Regions from separate parts of the Paenibacillus sp. FSL R10-2748 genome, predicted to be linked through region 1. Evidence: predicted binding sites of a transcription regulator. Region 1 holds the regulator's gene; the other holds the start of a gene.

Region 1 (12,291 bases):
CCTTGACGTTCACCTGGGATAGCTCCTCTGCTTCCAGCGCCCGAGCGATGACTTCATTCATCTGCGGAATATACGATGCCATTTTGGGCTTTTGTGCGATAATCGTAGAATCAATATTCCCCAAGCGATATCCTCGCTCTTTAGCTAGTCCCCACACATGCTCCAGTAGCTTAAGACTGTCGGCATCCTTAAATTCTGGGTCGTTATCCGGAAAATGCTTCCCGATGTCTCCCAAGCCAAGCGCGCCCAAGATGGCATCGCTAATGGCATGCAGCAGCACGTCTGCATCGGAATGGCCCAACAAACCTTTTTCATACGGTATATTCACACCTCCGATGATGCATGGCCTTCCTTCCACCAGCTGGTGGACGTCAAATCCTTGTCCCACTCTGATCACTTGATATCCTCTCCCTCTGTTTTTACCCATAACGCCGCCATATCCAAATCCTCAGGCGTAGTAATTTTGATGTTCTTGTAGCTGCCTTGAACGACAGTAACCGGAATTCCAAGCCGCTCTATCAGCATAGAATCATCTGTTCCCAAGAATCCCGACTGCTCCGCTTCCTCATAGGCTCGCAGCAGATCGGAAAGACGAAAAGTCTGTGGCGTTTGAATACTCCACAGACTTCGGCGATCCGGCGTTGCTGTAATGATACCATCCCCGTTCACTTGCTTGACTGTATCCTTTACAGGTACTGCTGCTACAGAAGCACCAGTACGCTGGGCTGCCTCAAGGCATGAACGTACAAGCTCAGGTTGAATTAGTGGACGCACACCATCATGCACCATCACCCAATCCGCTTGTAAGTGGCGCAGACCGCGATAAACCGAATGCTGGCGTTCACTGCCACCAGCCACCACCCGTACATTTTTACCGATTTTGTATTGATGAATCCAATCTCGGCAGCGTTCCACATCTCCTGTCCCAGTCACCATCACCATTTCATCCACTTCGGGCATAGCTGCGAATATTTCAAGTGTATGTATGAAGATGGGCTTGTCCCGCAAAAGCAGAAATTGCTTGCTCTCCTGCGTCCCCATACGGGAGCCGCGCCCTGCTGCCACAATGACAACTCCTACCCGATTGTTCATTCAAATAACTCCTGCCCTGATCGCACTTGGACGATCCGTATGATAACACATCTACTTCATCATACCGCGTTTATTGAGCTTTTTCCAATAATTTCGGTTTGGCAAAGATCATACGGCCGGCTGAGGTCTGAAGTACACTCGTGACCAGCACCTCCATCAGAGAGCCAATATAGTCACGTCCGCCTTCTACAACAATCATCGTGCCATCATCCAGATAGGCTACACCCTGCCCATGCTCCTTGCCGTCTTTAATAATCTGCACCATAATTTCCTCACCGGGCAGTACGACAGGCTTCACTGCATTCGCCAAATCGTTAATATTCAGCACTGATACACCTTGAAGTTCGCATACTTTATTCAGGTTAAAATCATTAGTTACAACTTTACCCTGTAACACCTTTGCCAGCTTAACCAACTTACTGTCGACCTCTGAAATTTCCTCAAAATCACCTTCGTAAATGAGTACATTTACATCCAGTTCTTTTTGGATTTTATTCAAAATATCCAGACCTCTCCGTCCACGATTACGCTTAAGTAAATCTGATGAATCTGCAATATGCTGAAGCTCCTCCAGCACAAATTCAGGAATTACAATTGTTCCTTCAATAAAACCTGTCTTGCAAATATCCGCAATACGCCCATCTATAATGACGCTGGTGTCCAATATTTTATGTTCCTCCAGCTTGCGTTCTTCTACACCCGTTCCCCGACCAAAAAAACCAGAACTCCAAAAGGATGACAGCTCGTCCCGCTTTTCTAGCCCAACCATCAATCCTACATATCCGCATATCACGGTAACAGCCGTCTGGATAAGTTGACCCGGGGCCCCCAACCATGAAAAAAGCGGGTAAACTGCTAAGGAAAGTATCAATCCCACCGCTAAACCAATCACACCTGCCATCATCTCGTTCATCGGAATTCGTACCAAGCCTTCAATGCCCTGCTGCAACCGATTCGCCACGGATGCCCCTGCGAATGAACACCCAGCCATAAATAGCACTGCTCCCGCCATCATCCAAACAATCATTCCTGGTAAAGACCCATCACTCAACCATTGCGGCATCCACGTTACAATGCCTCCTACCCGCTGGTATAACGTATAGCCAAACCATGCTCCGCACAATCCTGTAAAAGTTAAAATAGCCTTTCTCCACATTGAGTCTCTATACCTCCTTTATTTTCTTTTCATATAGTCTGCTATTTATTGGATACATAGCATTTCTCTTACCAGTATGATCCATTTTCATCATAACTAACCCTGTGTTTTCACTTTTTATGCATAAAAAAAAAGCATTTATCTCCCTGAAATGCTTCAAGGAAATAAATGCTTATTCTTATTCTTGCTTGATACTAACGCTGTGAATGACGATATTGATCGTCCTGTTCTTCCTGACTGGAACGCTCCCGACCACGTCCACGTCCACGTCTGCGTGACAGCTTACGAATGTTCAGCTTCATGCCATACAATGCATACAGCACCAGCGGTACAAAAATCAGCTTCGACAGCTGGTCAGGGAATTTAACAGCCAACACCACCGCTGCAATTACGACCCATGGAGCAACCCAGATCGCTTTTTTGGGGAGGCCGACCTTTTTAAAATTAGGATATTTCATGGAGCTGACCATCAAATAAGAAACCAGCAACATGGCAATCGACATGTATAACAATGAAATATCGTTATGGAATAAGGACAAAGTGGCTAATACCCCACCTGCTGCCGGAATTGGCAAACCCGTAAAATAACCTGGTACACCAGGACGTACGTTAAATCGAGCCAAACGCAACGCTCCGCACATCGGGAAAATGGCAGTAACCGTCCAAGCGAGAGCCGAATTCGCATCATGAAAAGCAACCATGTACATAATAACTGCGGGAGCAACACCAAAAGATATCATATCTGATAAGGAGTCCAGTTCTTTACCGAATTCGCTTTGGGCATTCAGGACCCGGGCCATCCTTCCATCCAGTCCGTCCAACAACATGGCGACAATAACCATAATAGCGGCAAGACTGTATTTTCCGTCTACAGCCAATAAAATGGCGATCATTCCGAGAAACAAGTTACCTAAGGTACACATGTTCGGAATTGATTTGGTAATCATCTCTTCACCTCAATGTATGAATTGTTCCATTATAATCCTTTCACTGTATTACATTTACATTTGCCTGTCAATGAAAACTTGTTCCTGCAAACGTTTAAGACCTTCTTTAATCGTACGCGCACGAACCTCTCCAATACCATCCACTTCATCCAGTTCTTCTATCGTTGCTGTCATGACATGCGGAAAACGTCCAAACCGCTCCACCAGATTATGAATAATCACATTCGGCAAACGCGGTATCTTGTTCAGTACCCGATAGCCGCGTGCAGCAATATACTCTTCTGATGTCGCAGCTGAAGAAGGGTAGCCTAGTAAACGTACAATATGATTCACATCCAACAATTCGTCGTCCGTAGAACGTTTGAGTCCCAATATAATTTCACGAATTTTCTCGTCGCTATCGTCTTTGGCATAATCCTTATACAGCAACCATGCTTCTTCCTCAATGTTGCTGACAAGCTCTTCCATCTGCATACTAATCAGACGGCCCTCATTTCCGAGCTCGTTAATAAATCGTTTGATCTCCATTTTGATGCGCAGTACCATTTCGATCCGCTGGATGACATTAACGACCTCCGGCATGGTAACCAGCTCTTCAAATTCAGACGCTGTCAAATTCGTAGAGGCTTGCCCCAACACGGATCTATATTTCTCTAACGTCTGAATAGCCTGATTGGCTTTCGTCAAAATAACCCCGATTTCCTTGAGGGCATACCGTAATGTCCCCTGATACAAGGTAATAATATTACGCCGCTGGGAAATAGACACCACTAGTTTGCCAGTCTGCTTTGCAACTCGTTCTGCTGTCCGGTGCCGAATTCCTGTTTCAATCGACGAAATCGAGGAGTCTGGAATCAGTTGCGTATTGGCATATAAAATTCGTTTTAAATCCTCGCTCAATATGATTGCGCCGTCCATTTTAGCCAACTCATACAAATAGTTCGGCGAAAAATCACAATTAATGGAGAAACCGCCATCCACGACTTCCATAACTTCTGGGCTATAGCCAACGACCAGAAGAGCACCCGTTTTGGCACGCAAAACGTTTTCCAACCCGTCGCGAAAGGGAGTTCCCGGTGCCACAAGCCGCAGCAAATCGTTCATTTTATCCAGTTGGCTCGCTTCTTTCATTCTCAATGCCCCCTAATCTAATGCGGCTGCCAGTGCATCTGCCACCGTTCCTACTCCTATAATTTGAATCCCTTTCGGATGTGTCCAGCCCTTCAAGCTTTTCTCCGGCATGATCACCCGTTTGAAACCTAGTTTCTCCGCTTCCCGTACTCGCTGTTCTGCTCGGGATACCGCACGTACCTCACCTGTCAGTCCCACCTCGCCAAAAATCACATCGTATGGCTTGGTAGGAGCATCCCTAAAGCTGGAAGCAATGCTCACAGCTATAGCCAAATCCACCGCCGGTTCATCCAACTTCACGCCTCCAGCTACGTTGAGATAGGCGTCCTGGTTTTGCAAAAACATGCCCATCCGCTTTTCTAGCACGGCTATGATTAATCCCATTCGATGATGGTCGACTCCTGTGCCCATTCGGCGCGGAGATGGAAAATGCGTAGCTGCAATCAATGCTTGCAGTTCAACCAATACAGGTCGGGTTCCTTCCATACTGGCTACAACAGTAGAACCCGCTACCCCCAGTGGTCGTTCAGACAGGAATAGTTCAGAAGGATTTGACACCTCACGCAAACCGCTTTCAGCCATTTCAAAAATACCAATTTCATTTGTAGAACCGAAACGGTTTTTAACTGCACGCAAAAGCCGATACGTATGATGACGCTCTCCTTCAAAATAAAGCACACAATCAACCATATGTTCCAACAAACGTGGACCTGCAATGGCCCCTTCCTTGGTCACATGTCCTACCAATACCGTAGCAATACCTAGCCCCTTGGCAATTCGCATAAAGCGTGAAGTACACTCCCGCACCTGAGCCACACTACCTGGTGCACTCGTCACCTCAGGCAAATATACGGTCTGTATCGAGTCGATGACCAAAAATTCCGGCTTCAAGCTGTCCACCGCTTCTTCAATCGTCTCCAAATTCGTCTCACATAATACGTATAGGCTGGGGGACAAGGCACCGAGCCGATCTGCACGTAGTTTCGTTTGACGGACAGATTCCTCACCAGACACGTACAGCACCTTTAAACCAGTTAAAGCTAGCTCATTAGATGTTTGCAGCATAAGCGTAGATTTACCGATTCCCGGATCACCGCCCACCAGAACGAGTGAACCCGGCACCACACCTCCACCGAGTACTCGATTCAATTCGCCAATTCCCGTCAAAATTCGTGTTTCTTTGCCACTCTCCACCTCTATAATAGGCAGTGGCTTGTCTTTTGTGCTATGAGTAAGAAGGGAAGACCCCATTCCTTGAGTTTTTACAACGCTTTCCGTTTCTTCGACCATGGAATTCCACGCCTGGCATCCAGGACATTTTCCGTACCATTTGGGCGATTCATAACCACATTCCGTACAGGAAAATTTAGTTTTCACTTTAGCCATACTTTATTCCTGGGCTCCTTATTGACGACGATAATGTCAAATTTATGTTCATACAGCCCAGAAAGAGCTGTAACAATAAAAGTTTACCATTGAAGCTTGGCGGACGTAAAGCAATATCACAAACTTTCCCAAAGCATTTACCCAACCATTTCACCGTGTTTTATACATAAAAAGGGTGTCTTCGCAATAGCTTTCCAGCCTGCGAGACACCCTTTTCTACTATTTATTTAGTAAACTGCTTTAGGACTTGGCAGATACATTATCCTTTTTCGTTACAGTCAATGCACCATTCTCCTCATCAATGAAGAGAGAGTCACCCTTAGTAATGTTGCCAGTCAACAGTTCCTCGGACAGGCGATCTTCAATATGCTTCTGGATTGCACGACGCAATGGACGCGCACCATACGCTGGATCAAAGCCTTCCTTGGCAAGGAATTTTTTAGCGTTGTCTGTCAACTCGAAGTCCACCTCATACTCATTCAGACGCTTACGCAGCTCCTCAGACATGAGTGACACAATTTCGGCAATATGTTTTTCTTCGAGAGAATGGAAAACGATAATTTCATCAATCCGGTTCAAGAACTCAGGACGGAAGCTTTTCTTCAGTTCATCCATCACTTTGCCCTTCATATTATCGTAATCCGCCCCAGCGTCCACTACAGCTGTAAAACCAAGCGTGGAGTTACGTTTAATCGCCTGTGCACCAACATTAGATGTTAGGATGATGAGTGTGTTACGGAAATCGACGACACGACCTTTGGAATCTGTTAGACGACCATCTTCCAGCACTTGCAGAAGAATATTGAATACTTCTGGGTGTGCTTTTTCAATTTCATCCAGCAACACAACAGAGTATGGCTTACGACGTACCTTCTCAGTCAGCTGACCGCCTTCTTCATATCCAACGTACCCTGGAGGTGCTCCTACCAGACGGGACGTGGAGTGCTTCTCCATATATTCGGACATATCAATACGGATAACCGCATTTTCATCTCCAAACATGGATTCAGCCAAGGCGCGTGCCAATTCTGTTTTACCAACCCCAGTTGGGCCGAGGAAAATAAAGGAACCAATTGGACGCTTCGGATCTTTCAGTCCGGCACGTGCCCGGCGAATCGCCCGGCTTACTGCCTTAACTGCTTCATCCTGTCCAATTACCCGCTCATGCAGCAACTCTTCCATATTCAACAAGCGGTGTGTTTCTTCCTCTTTCAGCTTGCTGACTGGAACACCTGTCCAGATTGCAACGACCTGAGCGATATCCTCTGGTGTAACTTCAGAATCTGTACGACCCTGTTGTTCTTTCCATTGGTTTTTCGTCACGTCTAGCTCTTCACGGATTTTTTGCTCTGTATCACGCAACGCTGCCGCTTTTTCAAACTCCTGACTTTGTACCGCTGAATCCTTTTCCTTACGGATATCTTCCAGACGGTTTTCCAGCTGTTTCAGGTTTGGCGGTACAGTGTAAGAATTCAGCCTTACTTTGGAGCCCGCTTCATCAATAAGGTCAATAGCCTTATCTGGCAGGAAGCGGTCGGTGATATAACGATCTGACAATTTTACAGCCGCTTCAATAGCCTCATCTGTGATCTTTACACGGTGATGCGCTTCGTAACGGTCACGCAGGCCGTACAAGATTTGAATCGCCTCTTCTGGAGAAGGCTGATCCACTGTAATTGGTTGAAAACGACGCTCCAAAGCAGCATCTTTCTCAATATATTTGCGGTATTCATCCAGCGTGGTCGCACCGATGCATTGCAGCTCGCCACGTGCCAGAGCAGGCTTAAGGATGTTGGACGCATCAATTGCGCCTTCCGCTCCACCAGCACCAATCAGCGTATGCAGCTCATCAATGAACAATACGATATTACCCGCTTGACGAATCTCGTCCATAATTTTTTTCAAACGATCCTCGAATTCACCACGATACTTGGTGCCTGCTACCACAGAACCCATATCCAGTGTCATTACGCGCTTGTCGCGCAACGTTTCAGGAATCTCATTTGCTATAATTTTTTGGGCCAATCCTTCGGCAATCGCTGTTTTACCTACCCCAGGCTCACCGATCAGAACCGGATTGTTCTTTGTACGGCGGCTGAGCACCTGAATTACGCGTTCAATTTCCTTGCTACGCCCAATAACAGGGTCCAGGTTGTTTTCCTTCGCAGATGCCGTCAGATCGCGTGCCAGACTGTCCAGAGTTGGCGTGCTGACATTAGCTGGAGCACCGTGATGGCTGGAAACAGCCTCGCTGCTGCCGAGCAATTGAAGCACTTGCTGACGCGCTTTGTTCAGACTGATGCCCAAGTTGTTCAGTACACGCGCTGCTACGCCTTCACCTTCACGAATAAGACCAAGCAAAATATGTTCTGTACCTACATAGGTATGGCCCAGTTTGCGGGCTTCATCCATAGACAGTTCGATGACTTTTTTGGCGCGTGGAGTATAGGCAATGTTCGTCGGTTGCTCTTGACCGCGTCCAATCAGCGTTTCCACTTCATCCTGGATTTTTTCCAGTCCCAGCCCTAAACCGATTAAGGCTTTCGCGGCTATTCCTTCACCTTCACGAATGAGGCCTAGCAAAATGTGCTCTGTGCCAATGTTGTTGTGTCCCAATCGAACAGCTTCTTCCTGAGCCAAAGCAAGCACTTTCTGTGCACGTTCCGTAAATCTTCCAAACATCATATATCCTGCACCTCCACAGTGTGTATTTCAGATCATTCTATATATTAAAGGGTTGTGCCTAATTTTTGCCGGATCAGCTTCGCCCGGTACATATCGCGCTCTTCGGTATTCATTTTATCCCCAAAGCTTTTTTGCAGGAACCCGGGTTGTGTCATCACATTCAGCTCATTCATCGCTGCGGTGGAAGGACGCTCCAAAATCCCTAAATCTACGCCAAGACGTACATCGGATAGCCGCTGTGCAGCCTCCTTGGAATCCAATACTGCTGCATATGACAAAATACCGAATGAACGCATCACCCGATCTGTAATTCGCAGCATAGATTCATTCATTAGCCTTTCTCTGGCAGAACGCTCGTGCTCAATAATTTGTAGCACCACGCCATGTAGATTCTCAATAATCTCCGCTTCGGTTTGTCCCAGTGTAATCTGATTAGATACCTGAAACAAATTTCCGACCGCTTCGCTGCCTTCACCGTAAATGCCACGAACTGTAAGACCTACCTGTGAAACAGCAGACAATATACGATTGATTTGATGAGTCATAACTAATGCAGGCAAATGCATCATCACCGAAGCTCTCATACCTGTGCCGACATTCGTCGGACAACTGGTCAGAAAACCTCTCCGATCATCAAATGCATAATCAACATGCGCTTCAAATGCATCATCAATAATCATAGCGCGTTCCCAAGCTTCCCTAACCTGACATCCCGGATATAAGCACTGGATACGCAGATGATCCTCTTCGTTTATCATAACACTAACCGATTCATCATCGCTAATTAAAACAGCACCGTTACGAGATTCGTTCGCCAAATTTGGACTAATCAAATGCTTCTCAACCAGCACCTGCTTGTCGATCTCATCCAACTCGGATATTTTCAACGTATGAAAAGTACCAAAACCGCCTAAATCATCATACTGAAGGATATCCGTCAATCGTTGAAGTGCTTCTTCCGACTGCTGATTGGTAGCAAGCATGGGAAAAGGCAGATGCTGCAAGTTACGCGCAATTCTCACCCGGCTGCTAATGACAATCTCCGAATCCGCAGCATCACCACGCATCCAGTCACTTAGCGGCTTCTCCGTAAACCGAATATTGGGCATTACGCATCCCTCCTACTCTTCACAAACTTTACTCTTCAGTCATTTCTTTTTCAAGCTCTCTGATTTGATCCCTAAGCTCAGCAGCTGATTCAAATTCTTCCTGTACAATATGCTGTTGCATCTCTTTTTTCAAATCGTCAATTTGCCGTTTAACCTTCAGTCGGCCTCCAGTGCGAACCGGAACTTTACCAACATGATTCGTACTGCCATGCACACGCTTGAACAGAGGGTCCAGACGACTATCAAAATATTGATAGCACGACGGGCATCCGAAACGTCCCAGCTTACTAAACTGTGCATAGGTCATGCCACAATCCTTGCATTGCAGGTTCTGCGGACCACTGTGGCCCGGAGACTGGCTCTTTGTACTGGAGTCAAAATCCAGCATCCCCGACAACAAGCTATGAATCGAAAAGCCGTTAGGTGTTCCAGGGATCATCTCCCCTTTTTCCTTGGCACACGTCTCACAAATATGAAACTCTGTCTTTTCGCCATTCACAATTTTGGTGAAATGCAAAGTTGCCGGCCGCATATTACATTCTTGGCACAGCATAAAAGCACCTCCTTCAATGTCAGGATTTATACCAATCCCTACATCCAAACGTTAGTCTCTTTCCACACACTATTTGGTCGCCAGCAACGAAATCAGCATAGCCTTAAGCAATCTTGCTCGCAGTTGATCACGATAGGGAAGCTTCAGTAATAATGTATCCCTTGATAAAGCAGCCTTCATTAAATTAGCTTCCCTTTTGCTTAAAAAATGGGCTTCCTCTAACTGATAAATCAGTCCTTCGGCTGCCGATTGGCTTATTTCCTCCCCGATGCTCTGATGAAGATGTGTATGGATGGCATGCTGTGCAGGCAGCTGAATTCGCTGAATACGAATGTAGCCCCCGCCACCGCGTTTACTTTCCACCACATAGCCTTTTTCCAGCGTAAACCGGGTGCTAATTACATAATTAATTTGCGACGGCACGCAGGAAAAGCGGTCAGCCAGATCATTGCGCTGAATCTCCACTAAACCTTGGGGACTTTCCAGCAATATACTCTTCAAATATTGTTCAATAATATCGGAAACATTGCGCATTTCATCATCCTCCACTAACGGAAACGCAAGTATTCAAGTACATTTCACGCTCCACAGAGTCCGCCGTATATTGAACTTAACCAAACGGTAAAGTCACGAATCTAAGCTGTATTCAGGCTATTGCCTGATCTACATCCATTGGAATTGTACCGTTTTGTCTCTAGTGTGGCCTTTATTTGCGATTAATCATACACTTCTCTTATGTTCATAAGAGTCAGCTCCTAACTATACGCAAATCATTTCGATCCTCATTTACTTCTTTGCTATCAAAATCACCTTATACAGCTAATCCATCAGCATAGTACTTCTACAGAATCGCACTAGGCTTGATTGACTTTGACTTTCTTTGACTATATTCATATTATAGCACATTATTCATTTTTGCCAAGGGGTCAATACCATTTTTCGCAATCTAATTATGTTTTATACAATACCATAAAAAAACTCTTCCCATTACAGAAAGAGTTTTGAAAATTATGATAACCACACAAGTTATGTTCCCTGAAAGATGGAGCCTAAGAAGAACTAAATGGGCCTTTATCAGAAAAAATCCAATAAGAACGTTTGTTTTACCGGTATTACACGTTTAAGGGCAGACACAGACTCACTGCTGCCTTCAATACGCCCCCATTTATACAGATCATCAGCCTGCTGGTAGCCAAGCATCAGAGTCGTCAGTGACTGAATCCCAAGTTTCAAGTCAGCTACTATGGCGTTTTCAGATAAATTGCTTATATCCACTCTCTCCAGATGTCCTTGCCCCTCCGTAGTAATCGTTAATCTCCATAATCCATCATTCCATGGAGCATACCGATCAGTCAGATTTAAGGTTAAACTTGTTTCTTCTCCAATCTGTTCAAAAGGGTATCTTTCTATAAAAGCAGCTGCATCCACAATACGACCCATAAAATAAGGCACAGTTTCCTGTTGAATTCGTGGATCATCGAGTAAAAATGGCAGATTGTCATCTGCTGGAACGTAATTAAATTTACCTTGGGCTATCATTGAGTCATGATTTGCAAAATAAGTCCATAAAGCCCGACGAGCCGTCTCATTTTCATATACCAACTCATCACAATTCAACTGTTTATCTTCAATTTTGTATAGTGCATATCCCTGAGGATCGCCTGTTTCAGAGTAATATACCGCAGTTCGATAGTTCTCATTTAAAATCCGCTCTTGCCACCATTCCTTATCTCGTACCAGCGTGCCATTATAACGAGATGCATACGCTTGATACACTTGGTCCAGTTCTGAAATATCTTTGACATCGCGTTTGACTGTACCTTCTGTTTTAAGTTTTGCAGGGAATTTATCAATGGGAATGACGTACTTTTTATATTCAATATACGTTTCCCATCCAAATTTACGATAGAAGGCAAAGGAGAATGGATGCAGAAAAGAAAGGCTTTGTCCCGCAGACTTCATTTCTTCAAGCGCATGCGTCAACAAACGTGACACCATGCCTCCGCGACGCTTTTCTGGCCATGTTGCCACACCAGCAATGCCCCCCATATCAAAAACCTGACCGTTTATGTATACCTGTAGGGGTAACAAAGTCAGTTTAGCATTCAAGTCATGTCCGTCGAATATTCCCCATGTTTGCTTTGGTTTGAATTTCTTCTTGGATTTTTCCAGATCCTCCAGGGACATTGTAAACTGAAAAGCATATTGAGATAATTCAATAGCCGCTTCAAA
Region 2 (12,291 bases), on a different contig from region 1:
TTCCGGCACGCCATAACGGTTTGTGCTGGTCAGCAGGATTTTCCCCTCTTCCTCCAAGGAATTCAAGAGCTTAAGAAATTCACGGAAATCCTCCGCATCCTTAATATCAAAGTGCTGCTCCAGCTCCTGGTAAGTCATGGGTTTGTATGCAGTCTCGCGCATAAAATCGAGTAGTTGTTGCTCTGTTATCATAATATTGTCCACCTCGGGTGACCTTTAATTTTCAGTAATAAATCCGAATGTCCTTGTTCCTGATACAAGGCTCTTAATATACTCATACCCTAGTATACACGAATTTAATCGACGGCATCCCTGCCTGTCCAAAATCTAAAAAAAGCCCCCGTTTCCCGCGAAACGAAGGCTTAAGGTACATATTTATCTTATTTTGCAAAAAATGCAACTAAAACAGAAACGATCATAAAACCCGCACCCAAAACAGCAGTTGCACGTTGTAAAATCAAATCCATACCGCGAGCTTTTGTTTTGCCGAACAGATGCTCAGCACCGCCAGAGATGGCACCGGACAAACCTGCGCTTTTCCCCTTTTGCAGTAAAACAACCGCAATAACAGCAATCGAGAACACAACGAGCAGCACTTTCAAAAAGATTTCCATGAAAAATCCCACCTCCTGAGCTTATACATCTGTTTTGCAAAACAACACAGCCTCTTTTATGAAAACATGTACATATCATGTTATAAATAGCCGGAAATTAACGCAAAACACTATTTTTATTCTACCACAGCTTCCAGTAGATAACAACAGTTATACAAGTCACTCAGCCATTAAGCCTTTGCAAAGTTATGTATTCTCATACACATCCATAATAACAAAAAAACAGACCTGCCCGCGGTGGCGAGTAGGTCTGTTTTTTAATGCGTAAAAGCTTTGAGCGTTCAGACTTCGTGATCATGAACCATGAGTCAGAGGCGCCATCAGCATTTTTGCGCAATATTATTTTTTCAGGTTGTAGAAAGATTTCAGGCCGTGGTATTGAGCCAGCTCACCCAGTTGATCCTCAATGCGGAGCAATTGGTTGTACTTCGCAATACGGTCAGTACGGGAAGGAGCACCTGTTTTAATTTGGCCAGCATTTGTTGCAACAGCGATATCAGCGATTGTGCTGTCTTCGGATTCACCGGAACGGTGAGAAATAACAGCTGTGTATCCTGCGCGTTTAGCCAATTCGATAGCATCGAAAGTTTCAGTCAGCGTACCGATTTGGTTTACTTTGATCAGGATGGAGTTACCGATGTTTTCATCGATACCTTTAGCCAGACGCTCTGTGTTTGTTACGAACAGGTCGTCACCAACCAATTGGATTTTGTTGCCCAATTTTTCAGTGAGCAATTTCCAACCTTCCCAGTCATCTTCGGAGCAACCATCTTCAATAGTGATGATTGGGTATTTATCAACCCAAGAAGCAAGCAGGTCAACGAACTCAGCAGAAGTGAAGGATTTGCCTTCGCCTTCCAAAGTGTATTTTCCATCTTTGAAGAACTCAGTGGAGGCAACGTCCATACCGAGGAATACGTCAACACCTGGTTTGTAACCAGCTTTTTCGATCGCTTCGATAATAGTGGACAGAGCTTCTTCGTTAGATTTGAAGTTAGGAGCAAAACCACCTTCATCACCAACAGCTGTGTTCAAACCTTTGGAGTTCAGTACGGATTTCAGGTTGTGGAAGATTTCTGCGCCTACACGCAGAGCTTCTTTGAATGTAGGAGCGCCTACAGGCAGAACCATGAACTCTTGTACGTCAACGTTATTGTCGGCATGAGCGCCACCGTTAACGATGTTCATCATTGGCACTGGCAATTGTTTAGCATTGAATCCGCCCAGGTAAGTGTACAGTGGCAAGCCCAGAGCTTCAGCAGCAGCGCGAGCTACAGCCATGGATACAGCCAGAATTGCGTTTGCACCCAATTTACCTTTGTTATGTGTACCATCCAATTTGATCATCAGCGTGTCGATTTCTACTTGGTTCACAGCATCCAAGCCGATTACTTCAGGAGCAATAATTTCGTTCACGTTTTTAACAGCTTGCAGAACGCCTTTACCCAGGTAACGGGATTTATCGTTATCACGAAGCTCTACAGCTTCGTGAGCGCCTGTGGAGGCACCGGAAGGAACGATAGCACTACCGATAGCACCGGATTCCAGATATACTTCAACTTCAACCGTTGGGTTACCACGGGAGTCGAGGACTTCGCGAGCGTACACGTCAGAAATAATAGTCATTTGTACTTAATCTCCTTTGTGAATCATGATTTATTGGTCAAGCCTATACTTATTAAATCAAGCTTACTTGCGGGATGCAATCATAGATTTTCCTGTCATTTCCGCAGGTTGCGGAAGTTGCATCAAATCCAGAAGCGTTGGAGCTACGTCAGCCAGTATTCCATGCTCACGCAAAACGATATTTTCGTCAGTCAAAATGAACGGAACCGGATTAGTTGTGTGAGCTGTGAACGGACGTCCCTGCTCATCAATTTCCATATCCGCGTTACCATGGTCAGCAATGATAATAACCACGCCGCCTTTGGCTTTAACCGCATCTACAACACGTCCAACACATTCATCCGTCGTCTCTACCGCCTTAATTGTTGGCTCCAGCATACCGGAGTGTCCAACCATATCCGGATTGGCAAAGTTCAGGATAATCGCATCATGCTTGTCGGCTTCGATTTCCTTAACAGCAGCATCCGCTACTTCATACGCACTCATTTCTGGCTGCAAGTCATATGTAGCCACTTTAGGCGAGTTGATCAAAATACGAGTTTCGCCAGGAAGCTCCACATCACGTCCGCCACTGAAAAAGAAAGTAACGTGCGGATATTTTTCAGTCTCAGCAATACGCAATTGCTTTTTGTTGTTTTGAACCAACACTTCACCAAACGTGTTATCCAGGTTTTTCGGTTCATAAGCTACAAAGCCTTCAACCGTTTCGCTGAACAACGTCAGGCAAACAAAGTGCAAATCTTTAGGCAATTTCGGGCCACGGTCAAAACCACGGAAGTCCGCGTTTGTAAATACCTGAGACAGTTGAATCGCACGGTCAGGACGGAAATTGAGGAAGATAACAGAGTCATTGCTTTCGACCAGCCCTACAGGACTTCCGTCAGCCTTCACAATAACCGTTGGCTCCACAAATTCGTCGAACACTGATTTTTCATACGATTCTTTCAATGCTTCCATTGGATCTGTGTATTGAGGGCCTTCTCCGTATACGATTGCACGGTAAGATTTCTCCACACGTTCCCAACGTTTGTCGCGGTCCATAGCATAATAGCGTCCTTGTACAGTCGCAATTTTGCCTACGCCCACTTCTTGAATTTTGGCGATCAGTTGCTGCATGAAGCCTACGCCGCTGTCAGGCATAACGTCGCGTCCATCCATGAAAGCATGAATGTACACTTCAGTTAAGCCTTCTTTTTTCGCCAAGTCCAGCATAGCGAACAGATGGCTGATATGGCTATGCACGCCGCCGTCAGACAACAGTCCGTACAGGTGAAGTTTCGTGTTGTTCTTCTTAGCATGTTGCACTGCTTTAACCAGTGTTTCATTGTCGTAGAACTCGCCGTCACGAATGGACTTCGAAATACGAGTCAAGTCTTGATATACAATTCGGCCTGCGCCGATGTTCAAGTGACCTACTTCGGAGTTACCCATTTGTCCTTCAGGCAGACCCACTGCTTCGCCAGAAGCCGTCAGCGTTGTATGAGGATACTGTTGTAAATACCGTTCGTAATTCGGTTTGTTGGCCTGCGCAACCGCATTACCTTCTACGGTGTCACGCAATCCGAACCCGTCCATAATAATTAAAGCTACCGGTTTTGGTGCTGTCATCTTACTTCGCCCCCTCAACAAGCGCGATGTACGACGCCGGTTGAAGACTGGCACCGCCCACAAGCGCGCCGTCGATATCGCTTTGACCCAGGTACTCAGTAACATTTTCAGGTTTTACACTGCCACCATACTGAATACGTACAGCATTTGCTGTATTTTCATCATACAGCTCTTTAATCAGACTACGGATATAGGAAATCACTTCATTCGCATCCTGCGAAGTGGAGGATTTGCCTGTTCCGATGGCCCAGATTGGCTCATAAGCAACAACTACTTGTGCAGCCTGATCCTTAGCCAAACCAGCAAAAGCTGCTACAGTTTGCACTTTTACAACCTCTTTAGTTTGTCCAGCTTCACGATCTTCCAGCTTTTCGCCTACACATACGATTGGAGTCAGGTCATGACGGAATGCCGCATGAACCTTTTTGTTCACCGTTTCGTCTGTTTCATTAAAATATTCACGACGCTCGGAGTGTCCGATCACAACGTAGTCTACGCCCAGATCTTTCAGCATTCCACCGCTAATTTCACCTGTAAATGCACCATCTTCTGCAAAATGCAGGTTTTGTGCGCCAATTTTAATAGACGTGCCTTTTACTGCTTCAACCAGAGCAGGAAGATTCGTAAATGGTGCGCAAATCACGCTTTCCACTCCTGCAACCTCTGCTTTGCCTTTGATCTCTTCGATGAAAGTTTTAGCTTCTGGTACGGTTTTAAACATCTTCCAGTTACCCGCGATAATCGGTGTTCTCAATGGTTTCAACTCCTAACTATTAGGTGCCCTAAAGCTTTATTCACGCATAGTGCGTTTGATTATTTATCGTTCAGTGCAACAACACCCGGAAGTGCTTTGCCTTCCATAAATTCCAGAGATGCGCCGCCGCCAGTGGAGATATGATCCATTTTGTCAGCCAAGTGGAATTTTTCAGCCGCAGCCGCAGAATCACCGCCACCAATGATGGTGTATGCTTCTGTTGTTGCGCAAGCTTCCGCTACTTCACGAGTACCACCAGCGAAAGGTTCGATTTCAAATACACCCATTGGTCCATTCCAAACAACCAATTTGGAGTTTTTGATCACATCTGCATAGATTTTACGTGTTTTCGGTCCGATATCCACGCCTTCCCAATCTGAAGGAATGCCGTCGATATCCACAATGTTTGTGTTCGCCGTAGCGCTGAAATCGTCAGATACAACAATATCAACCGGAAGGTAGAAGTTTTTGCCGAGCTTCTTCGCTTTTTCGATAAATCCAAGAGCTACGTCCAGTTTGGATTCATCCAGTAGGGATTGACCCACTTCATGACCTTGAGCTTTGAAGAATGTATAAGCCAAACCACCGCCAATGATTACGTTATCTGCAATGTTCAGCAGGTTGTCAATCACGTCGATTTTGTCTTTTACCTTGGAACCGCCGATAATGGCTGTAAAAGGACGATCTGGGTTTGAAAGAGCTTTACCGATTACAGACAATTCTTTCTCCATCAGCAAGCCGGAAACAGCCGGAAGAAGATGCGCGATACCTTCTGTGGAAGCATGAGCACGGTGTGCTGCACCAAATGCGTCATTCACGAAAACGTCGGCCAATTCAGCAAATTGCTTCGCCAATTCAGGATCATTCTTTTCTTCCCCTGCATAGAAACGTACATTTTCAAGCAACAGCACGTCGCCGTTTTGCAGTTCAGCCACTTTCGCTTTAACAGCTTCGCCTACCGATTCGTCCACTTTAACTACTGGTTTTTTCAGCAGCTCAGACAAACGTACGCCAACAGGAGTCAGACGCATGGATTCAACAACCTGACCTTTTGGACGTCCAAAGTGACTCGCCAAAATAACTTTTGCACCTTTTTCAATCAGGTAGTTAATGGTTGGCAAGGTTTCACGAATACGCTTGTCATCCGTAATTTTACCGTCCTCAACCGGAACGTTAAAATCTACACGAACAAACACCCGTTTTCCATTCAGTTCTATATCACGTACGCTCTTTTTGTTCATCTCCATATTCCTCCGCACCCTTATAATTTTACGAATCAGGAATTCAAGGCACATTTGATATATAAAGAGCGGAAACAATAACCTGTTTCCGCTCTATGATGTTGCTCAATAAGACTGTTCTTATTTAGCCAGTTTTGCGAAGTATTCCAACGTGCGGATCAATTGTGCAGTGTAAGACATTTCATTGTCATACCAAGCTACAGTTTTCACCAGTTGTTTGTCGCCAACAGTCAGAACTTTAGTTTGAGTTGCATCAAACAAAGAACCGAAAGTAAGACCTTTGATGTCGGAAGAAACGATTTGATCTTCAGTGTATCCATAAGTTTCAGGATCGGATGCTTCTTTCATCGCAGCGTTGATTTCTTCAGCAGTTACGTTTTTCTCCAGAACTGTTACCAGCTCAGTCAGGGAACCTGTAGGTACTGGAACACGTTGAGCCGCGCCATCCAATTTACCTTTCAACTCAGGGATAACCAAACCGATTGCTTTAGCAGCACCAGTTGTGTTAGGGATGATGTTTTCAGCTGCTGCACGAGCACGACGGAAGTCACCTTTAGCATGTGGAGCATCCAAAGTGTTTTGGTCGCCAGTGTAAGCATGAATTGTAGTCATCAAACCTTCAACGATACCAAATTTATCTTGCAGTGTTTTAGCCATAGGAGCCAGGCAGTTTGTTGTGCAAGAAGCACCGGAGATTACAGTTTCAGTTCCGTCCAGAATTTCATGGTTTACGTTGTAAACGACAGTTTTCATGTCGCCAGTAGCTGGAGCGGAGATAACAACTTTTTTAGCGCCGCCTTTCAAATGTTTCTCAGCAGCTTCTTTAGTTGTGAAGAAACCTGTACATTCCAGAACGATGTCTACACCCAGGTCTCCCCAAGGCAGTTCTTCAGGGTTGCGGTTAGCCAAAACTTTAACTTCTTTACCGTTTACTTTGAAGAAGCCGTCATGTACTTCTACTTGTCCTTGGAAATTACCTTGTGTTGTATCATATTTCAACAAATGTGCCAACATTTTGGAATCTGTCAAGTCATTGATTGCTACTACTTCAATACCTTCCACATTTTGAATCCGGCGGAAAGCAAGGCGTCCAATACGTCCGAAACCGTTAATACCAACTTTAACTGTCATGAGTGAGTTCCTCCCAAAGTTCGTTTAGTTTAGTTTTATATATTCAAGACAGACCCGAAAGCCCGTCAAGACAACATTATTCATAAATCCTATATTAATCATTTAAATAACGACTTACAATCTCAACAGCAGCGCCTTCGTCGGTGACTAGAATGTCCTCTTGCCCGAAACGCAGTACCGCATGAATAGCGGCCGCCTTGTTTTTGCCTCCAGCTACACCTAGAACCGTATCGGTACGCCTAATGTCCTCCAATCGGAGTCCAAGCGTCAGCATTCTGTGAACAACGACGCCATCTTCGTTAAAGTAATAACCAAACGATTCGGCTACCGCTCCTTCACTGCTGATCTGGGCAAAGGTTTCGGGATCAAGTTTACGTCTATGTGCCATCGCTATGGCGTTGCCTATCCCGTGAATGATGATACGACTCTCGCGAATCAGGTTCAATATATCCTGAATGTTCGTATCTTCAAGCAAGGAGTTGTAAGCATGATTGCTGAGCAAATCCGGTACATGGAGCAGACGGTATTGAGCGCCTACCTTGCGAGCCATTGTGGAAGCAATTGTGTTGGCCTGCATTTCCATGCTTTCTCCCAAACCCCCGCGTGCCGGTACAAACCACCCACCCTTAAGTGGGCCATTAGAAGGTAGTGCCAGTTGTTCCGCCACGTCGGCAATTGTCGTGCCACCTGTTACAGCGACCACATCCTCGTCGTCCATAACACTCAGCAACGCTTTTGCTCCAGCGCGCCCCAGCTCCTGCTTTGTTAACGGAGAAGCATCCGAATCCCCTGGAACGACAACCACCTTCCTCAAACCATAGGCTTGACGAATCTGGTCCTCCAATTGGGACAGGCCGAACAAGTTGTTCGCAATCGGCTCCAGCTGTTCCAGCAGATCCAGTCCTGCTTTGCTCACCTTCATGCCTACACTCTCAATCTCAATTAGCCCCTGAGCTTTAAGAAGATCGGTTTCGGCGCGCAACACGCGCTCAGTCATGTTCAGTGAAGCTGCCAGTGTTCTGCGTCCAACAACATCGGACAGCATAATCTGATGCAGGATCGTGTACCTTTTTTTCAAAACATCCATGAGGTCGGGCAGAAGCTGCTTCTGTATTTCTAATATCTTTCGCATGCTTTCCACTCCCGCACACTTCTAAGTTCTGTCTCTAATGCTCTATCTCTAACTGGTCTCAAAACGTCCCGGGATAACTTTTTAAGTCCCACGTATATCTTAACCAATATTTGCTCCATATGCAAGTCTATCTGAACCTATATTTCTCAACCATTTATCTGAATATGCGCATTTAATAAAAGCTTGCAATTCACTGCTGTATATCATATAATCATCTTTGTTTCCAATTAACTGTTTAATTAGTTAGTTGTTTGCATTGAATCAACTATGCGCCCGTGGTCCAACGGATATGACGTAGGCCTCCGGAGCCTGAGATCGAGGTTCGATTCCTCGCGGGCGCGCCATTTTAAATGAACGCTTAGATGCTTCTATATAATGTTTTAACCAATAAGAGCGCTGAGGGCTCTTTTTTTTAATCATTAGTTTGACTTTCTTTGACTTTTTGTTTGAAATTGTTTATCATGTGGTTATTACGGTAACAGTTTATAAATAAGGGACGTGTAATCGGCATGTCCACCAAATCCACTAACGATATTTAAGGGAGGTTTTTTGACGTGAGCTATGTTCCTATGGTAGTAGAACAAAGTAACCGCGGCGAACGCGCCTATGACATTTATTCCAGACTGTTAAAGGATCGCATTATTTTGTTAGGCTCGGACGTCAATGACGTTGTAGCCAACTCTATAATTGCGCAAATGCTGTTTTTGGCTGCCGAAGATCCTGAAAAAGATATTCACTTGTATATTAACAGCCCTGGCGGTTCCATTACAGCTGGTATGGCCATTTTCGATACGATGCAATACATTAAACCTGACGTATCTACGATTTGCGTAGGTATGGCGGCTTCCATGGGCGCGTTTTTGCTGAATGCAGGCGCCAAAGGTAAACGTTTCGCTTTGCCAAACAGTGAAATTATGATTCACCAACCCCTGGGTGGTGCACAAGGCCAGGCAACGGATATCGAAATCCGCGCACGCCGCATTCTGAAAATGCGTGATAAACTGAACCGCATTCTCGCAGATCGCACAGGCCAACCACTGGAGCGCATTGAAAAAGATACAGACCGTGACTACTTCATGTCTGCTGATGATGCCAAGGAATACGGTATTATTGATAAAGTGCTAACTAGCTCCTCTCCAGAAGGTGTATAAGAGAAGAAATTTACCTCTTTCGATAACTGGTAAATGAAAAAGCTGCTCCGGACTTTCTTATCCGGTAGGCAGCTTTTTTGCTTTATTGTTTTTTAGGTTATAGACAATTGGACTTATTTATTTCTACTATTCATTCTGTCCCGCAAAAGGCTTTCCGCCTTGAGGCAGCAATTGACCGAACGAGTAGGTAAACTCCGGAATTCCATACGCGTATGGCGCATAATCATACAAATCAAACACGATTGTTACTCCACTGTTCGTCACATAAAAATTCTGATCTGCCGCCAGCTCTTTAAATTTGCCGAATCCTTCGCCAGCCTGAAGTGCATCGATTTTTTTCTTCAAATCAGCATTGAGGAACTTTTTGTAGTTCGGATTTGCCTTCAATACGTCAGACAATTGCAGCAGTTTACCATCAGCGAGCGAGAACGTATATCCTTTACGTGCCGTCATGCCATGCGCGCCACCCGTATACGAGTAGTCCTGCATAATCACACTCAGAATACCATCTTTGTTATAGGCAATCACAAAATCATTTCCGAACTCATACGGTCTTTCTGTTGTAGCCTCTCCCTCAGCCATCATCTTTTTGCCTGCTGCCAATATACCTTCTGCATGCTTTTTAAGCACATTGTTAATGGCCTGTTGAGCCTCAGAATTCAGCTGGCTACCGCTGATTTGCGGGTACTTAATTTTGTAGGACACCTTCGCACTACTCGAAGCTGGAAGTGTTTGAGACGCAATTGTAATCGGATTTAGCTGGCTTTTACTCAGCGTTACTGTTTTCTGAGCTGCATTCCATTGAGCATCTATGCCCAGATAGTCTTTCAGCAAACTCATAGGAATGTATAGCTTCCCAGCGATCTGTTTGGCATCCATACTACGTGTATTGATTCCATTGACGTTGACGTAGGCATCCGAGGAAGAAGCCATAATGTAAAGTTTATTGTACCCGCTACCTACGGTATATGTCGCTGTTTTCGCATCATAGCTTACTGGAATCCCCAAGCTGTCGCGCAGTGCGGCCACCGGAATCATTGTACTCCCGTTCACTTGGACACCTTTAGCGGGCAACGTTTTACCATTCCATTGGATGGTGATTCCTGGTTGCTGTGTTGTCGCTTGCTGCTGTTTCGTCGATGCTGCCTGGATATAGGAAACGGGAACAGCTGTGACTCCTGCGAAAATCCCTGCCGCCAGCAGTGCTGAACCCCATTTTATTGCATGCTTACTCATATTAAATATTCCTCCTGTTAATGATCTGTATTGTCTATGTGTGATAACTACTTTTAATATTATATCTATACCCTATTGTATGTAGTTTACAATCTGTACACTCTCCGATTTCAATATGTACACCTAATAACCCTTAGCTATGACAGACTCATTACAAAAAGGTTTCGGTATACAAAAAAGCCAGCAAGCCAGCCTGCACATGATGCAGTCCGCTTGTGGCTTCGTTTGATGATCTATATTAGTTCATTTCGTATTGAGCCGACACCTGAACTTTCACTGTTACTTGCCCCGATTGTATCTCTGTCCCGCCACCTGCTACGTCCAAGAGCGATTTTGACATGGCATTTTCACGTTGTGTAAAGATTTGTGCTTCTCCGCCATCTACCGTCACACTCACAAGGACACCTAACCCTCGTTTGGCTGCCTTAGCTACAGCACTGGCTTTAGATTGTGCGCTTCCCAATGCCTTAGTAATGGCTTCTTCTTCATAAGTCGAAGGATCTTCCACGGAAAAACGTACATTATCTACGTTATTGGCTCCGGACTTGGTCGCCTCATCCAACAACTGACCGATTTTATCCAAATCGCGGTATTTGACGGAAAGTGTATGGTTGGCAGTGTAGCCTTTGAGCTTCTGCCCTTCTTTTTCGTTATAGGTGTAGTTAGGCTGTACATAAAACTGGCTGGTCTGAATGTCATCTGCGCTAATGCTCCACTTTTCTTTCAGCAGTTGTGTAACCTTGTTCAATTTTGTAGCATTGGCTTTTTGAGCAGCGGCTGCCGTATTCCCTTCCGATTGTACACCGATAGAGAGATAAGCAATATCGGGCTTCGCCAATACTTCCCCGCTTCCAGTCACATTAATTACACCGTTTACCGTCGAAGCTGTTGACGCAGCATAAGCACGATCTGCCCCCGTCCATAATCCTCCTGCTACTCCCCCTGCCATTAATGCTCCTGCGAGAACTGCCGTGGCTACTGTTTTTGTCCAAAGTCTCATTGAATTCAACCTCTTTCTTGAAAATGTTTGTACCTTCCAGACGGAAAAGACGGAAAAAGGTTGCAGCCAAGCGTACAAATTTCCGAAACAGAGCATGACCACGGGGATTTTAATTATTTATAGTTTGAACTTAATACAGTCTCTATATTCAACAAATCCATCCATAAAACAGTTAACGGAGGAGTTTTCGAAGACTTTTTTCTGGATACAAAAAAAGCCCCAAAGGGGCTTTTCACTAAGAGCATACACCATATCACAAAGCAAATCTTTGTTTATTGATTTTCCAGCTCTACCTTACTAACCAGACTTACTAAAGCGTTTACAGCCTGTTCGGCGTCCGCACCTTCAGCACTAATATTGATTTCAGTACCTGTACTGATGGCAAGACTCATAATACCCATGATGCTCTTGGCATTAACCTTTTTGTCTTCTTTTTCCACAAAAATCTCAGATGAATATTTATTCGCTTCCTGTACGAACAACGCAGCAGGTCTGGCGTGCAGTCCTGTTTTCAAGCGTACGACTACCGGATGTTTTGACATGTCAGCTTACCCCCTCATCAAATAAATCTGGACACTACTTACTCCATTTTATTTATCACATTATAACATTAACCCGGGACAGACACTAGAAAAAAAACTAAAAAAACCGGGGCTGAAAGCCCCACGGACATTCTTTTTACGGAATCAGGCCATTTTCGCCCCTGATTTTGTCAGCCATCTCATCAATTTTGCGAAGCCGATGATTTACACCCGATTTACTCACGACCCCTTTGAGCATTTCCCCGACTTCTTTTAA

What was found. Region 1 encodes CtsR, which represses protease genes until heat stress. Its sites were predicted from a motif close to ATGGTCAATAAAGGTCAAACA; they were not measured.
Region 2: clpP (ATP-dependent Clp endopeptidase proteolytic subunit ClpP) is a predicted target of CtsR. The motif match lies at 8,528-8,548, and genes of this name have one in related genera.

What each region holds. Positions count from the first base shown of each region.
Region 1 covers NZ_JBBOTK010000016.1:249-12,539, reverse strand. Annotated here, with positions in the region: gene ispF (2-C-methyl-D-erythritol 2,4-cyclodiphosphate synthase) at 1-397, opposite strand, end outside; gene ispD (2-C-methyl-D-erythritol 4-phosphate cytidylyltransferase) at 394-1,092, opposite strand; gene NSS66_RS26190 (PIN/TRAM domain-containing protein) at 1,163-2,248, opposite strand; gene pssA (CDP-diacylglycerol--serine O-phosphatidyltransferase) at 2,443-3,195, opposite strand; gene disA (DNA integrity scanning diadenylate cyclase DisA) at 3,250-4,326, opposite strand; gene radA (DNA repair protein RadA) at 4,339-5,712, opposite strand; gene clpC (ATP-dependent protease ATP-binding subunit ClpC) at 5,953-8,397, opposite strand; gene NSS66_RS26165 (protein arginine kinase) at 8,442-9,506, opposite strand; gene NSS66_RS26160 (UvrB/UvrC motif-containing protein) at 9,535-10,059, opposite strand; gene NSS66_RS26155 (CtsR family transcriptional regulator) at 10,129-10,593, opposite strand; gene NSS66_RS26150 (GNAT family N-acetyltransferase) at 11,134-12,291, opposite strand, start outside.
Region 2 covers NZ_JBBOTK010000008.1:229,645-241,935, forward strand. Annotated here, with positions in the region: gene rnr (ribonuclease R) at 1-192, opposite strand, end outside; gene secG (preprotein translocase subunit SecG) at 381-614, opposite strand; gene eno (phosphopyruvate hydratase) at 954-2,240, opposite strand; gene gpmI (2,3-bisphosphoglycerate-independent phosphoglycerate mutase) at 2,304-3,848, opposite strand; gene tpiA (triose-phosphate isomerase) at 3,850-4,602, opposite strand; gene NSS66_RS21980 (phosphoglycerate kinase) at 4,662-5,843, opposite strand; gene gap (type I glyceraldehyde-3-phosphate dehydrogenase) at 5,964-6,974, opposite strand; gene NSS66_RS21990 (sugar-binding transcriptional regulator) at 7,069-8,106, opposite strand; tRNA gene NSS66_RS21995 (tRNA-Arg) at 8,376-8,450, shown strand; gene clpP (ATP-dependent Clp endopeptidase proteolytic subunit ClpP) at 8,661-9,257, shown strand; gene NSS66_RS22005 (PdaC/SigV domain-containing protein) at 9,384-10,493, opposite strand; gene NSS66_RS22010 (SIMPL domain-containing protein) at 10,732-11,493, opposite strand; gene NSS66_RS22015 (HPr family phosphocarrier protein) at 11,766-12,035, opposite strand; gene whiA (DNA-binding protein WhiA) at 12,172-12,291, opposite strand, start outside.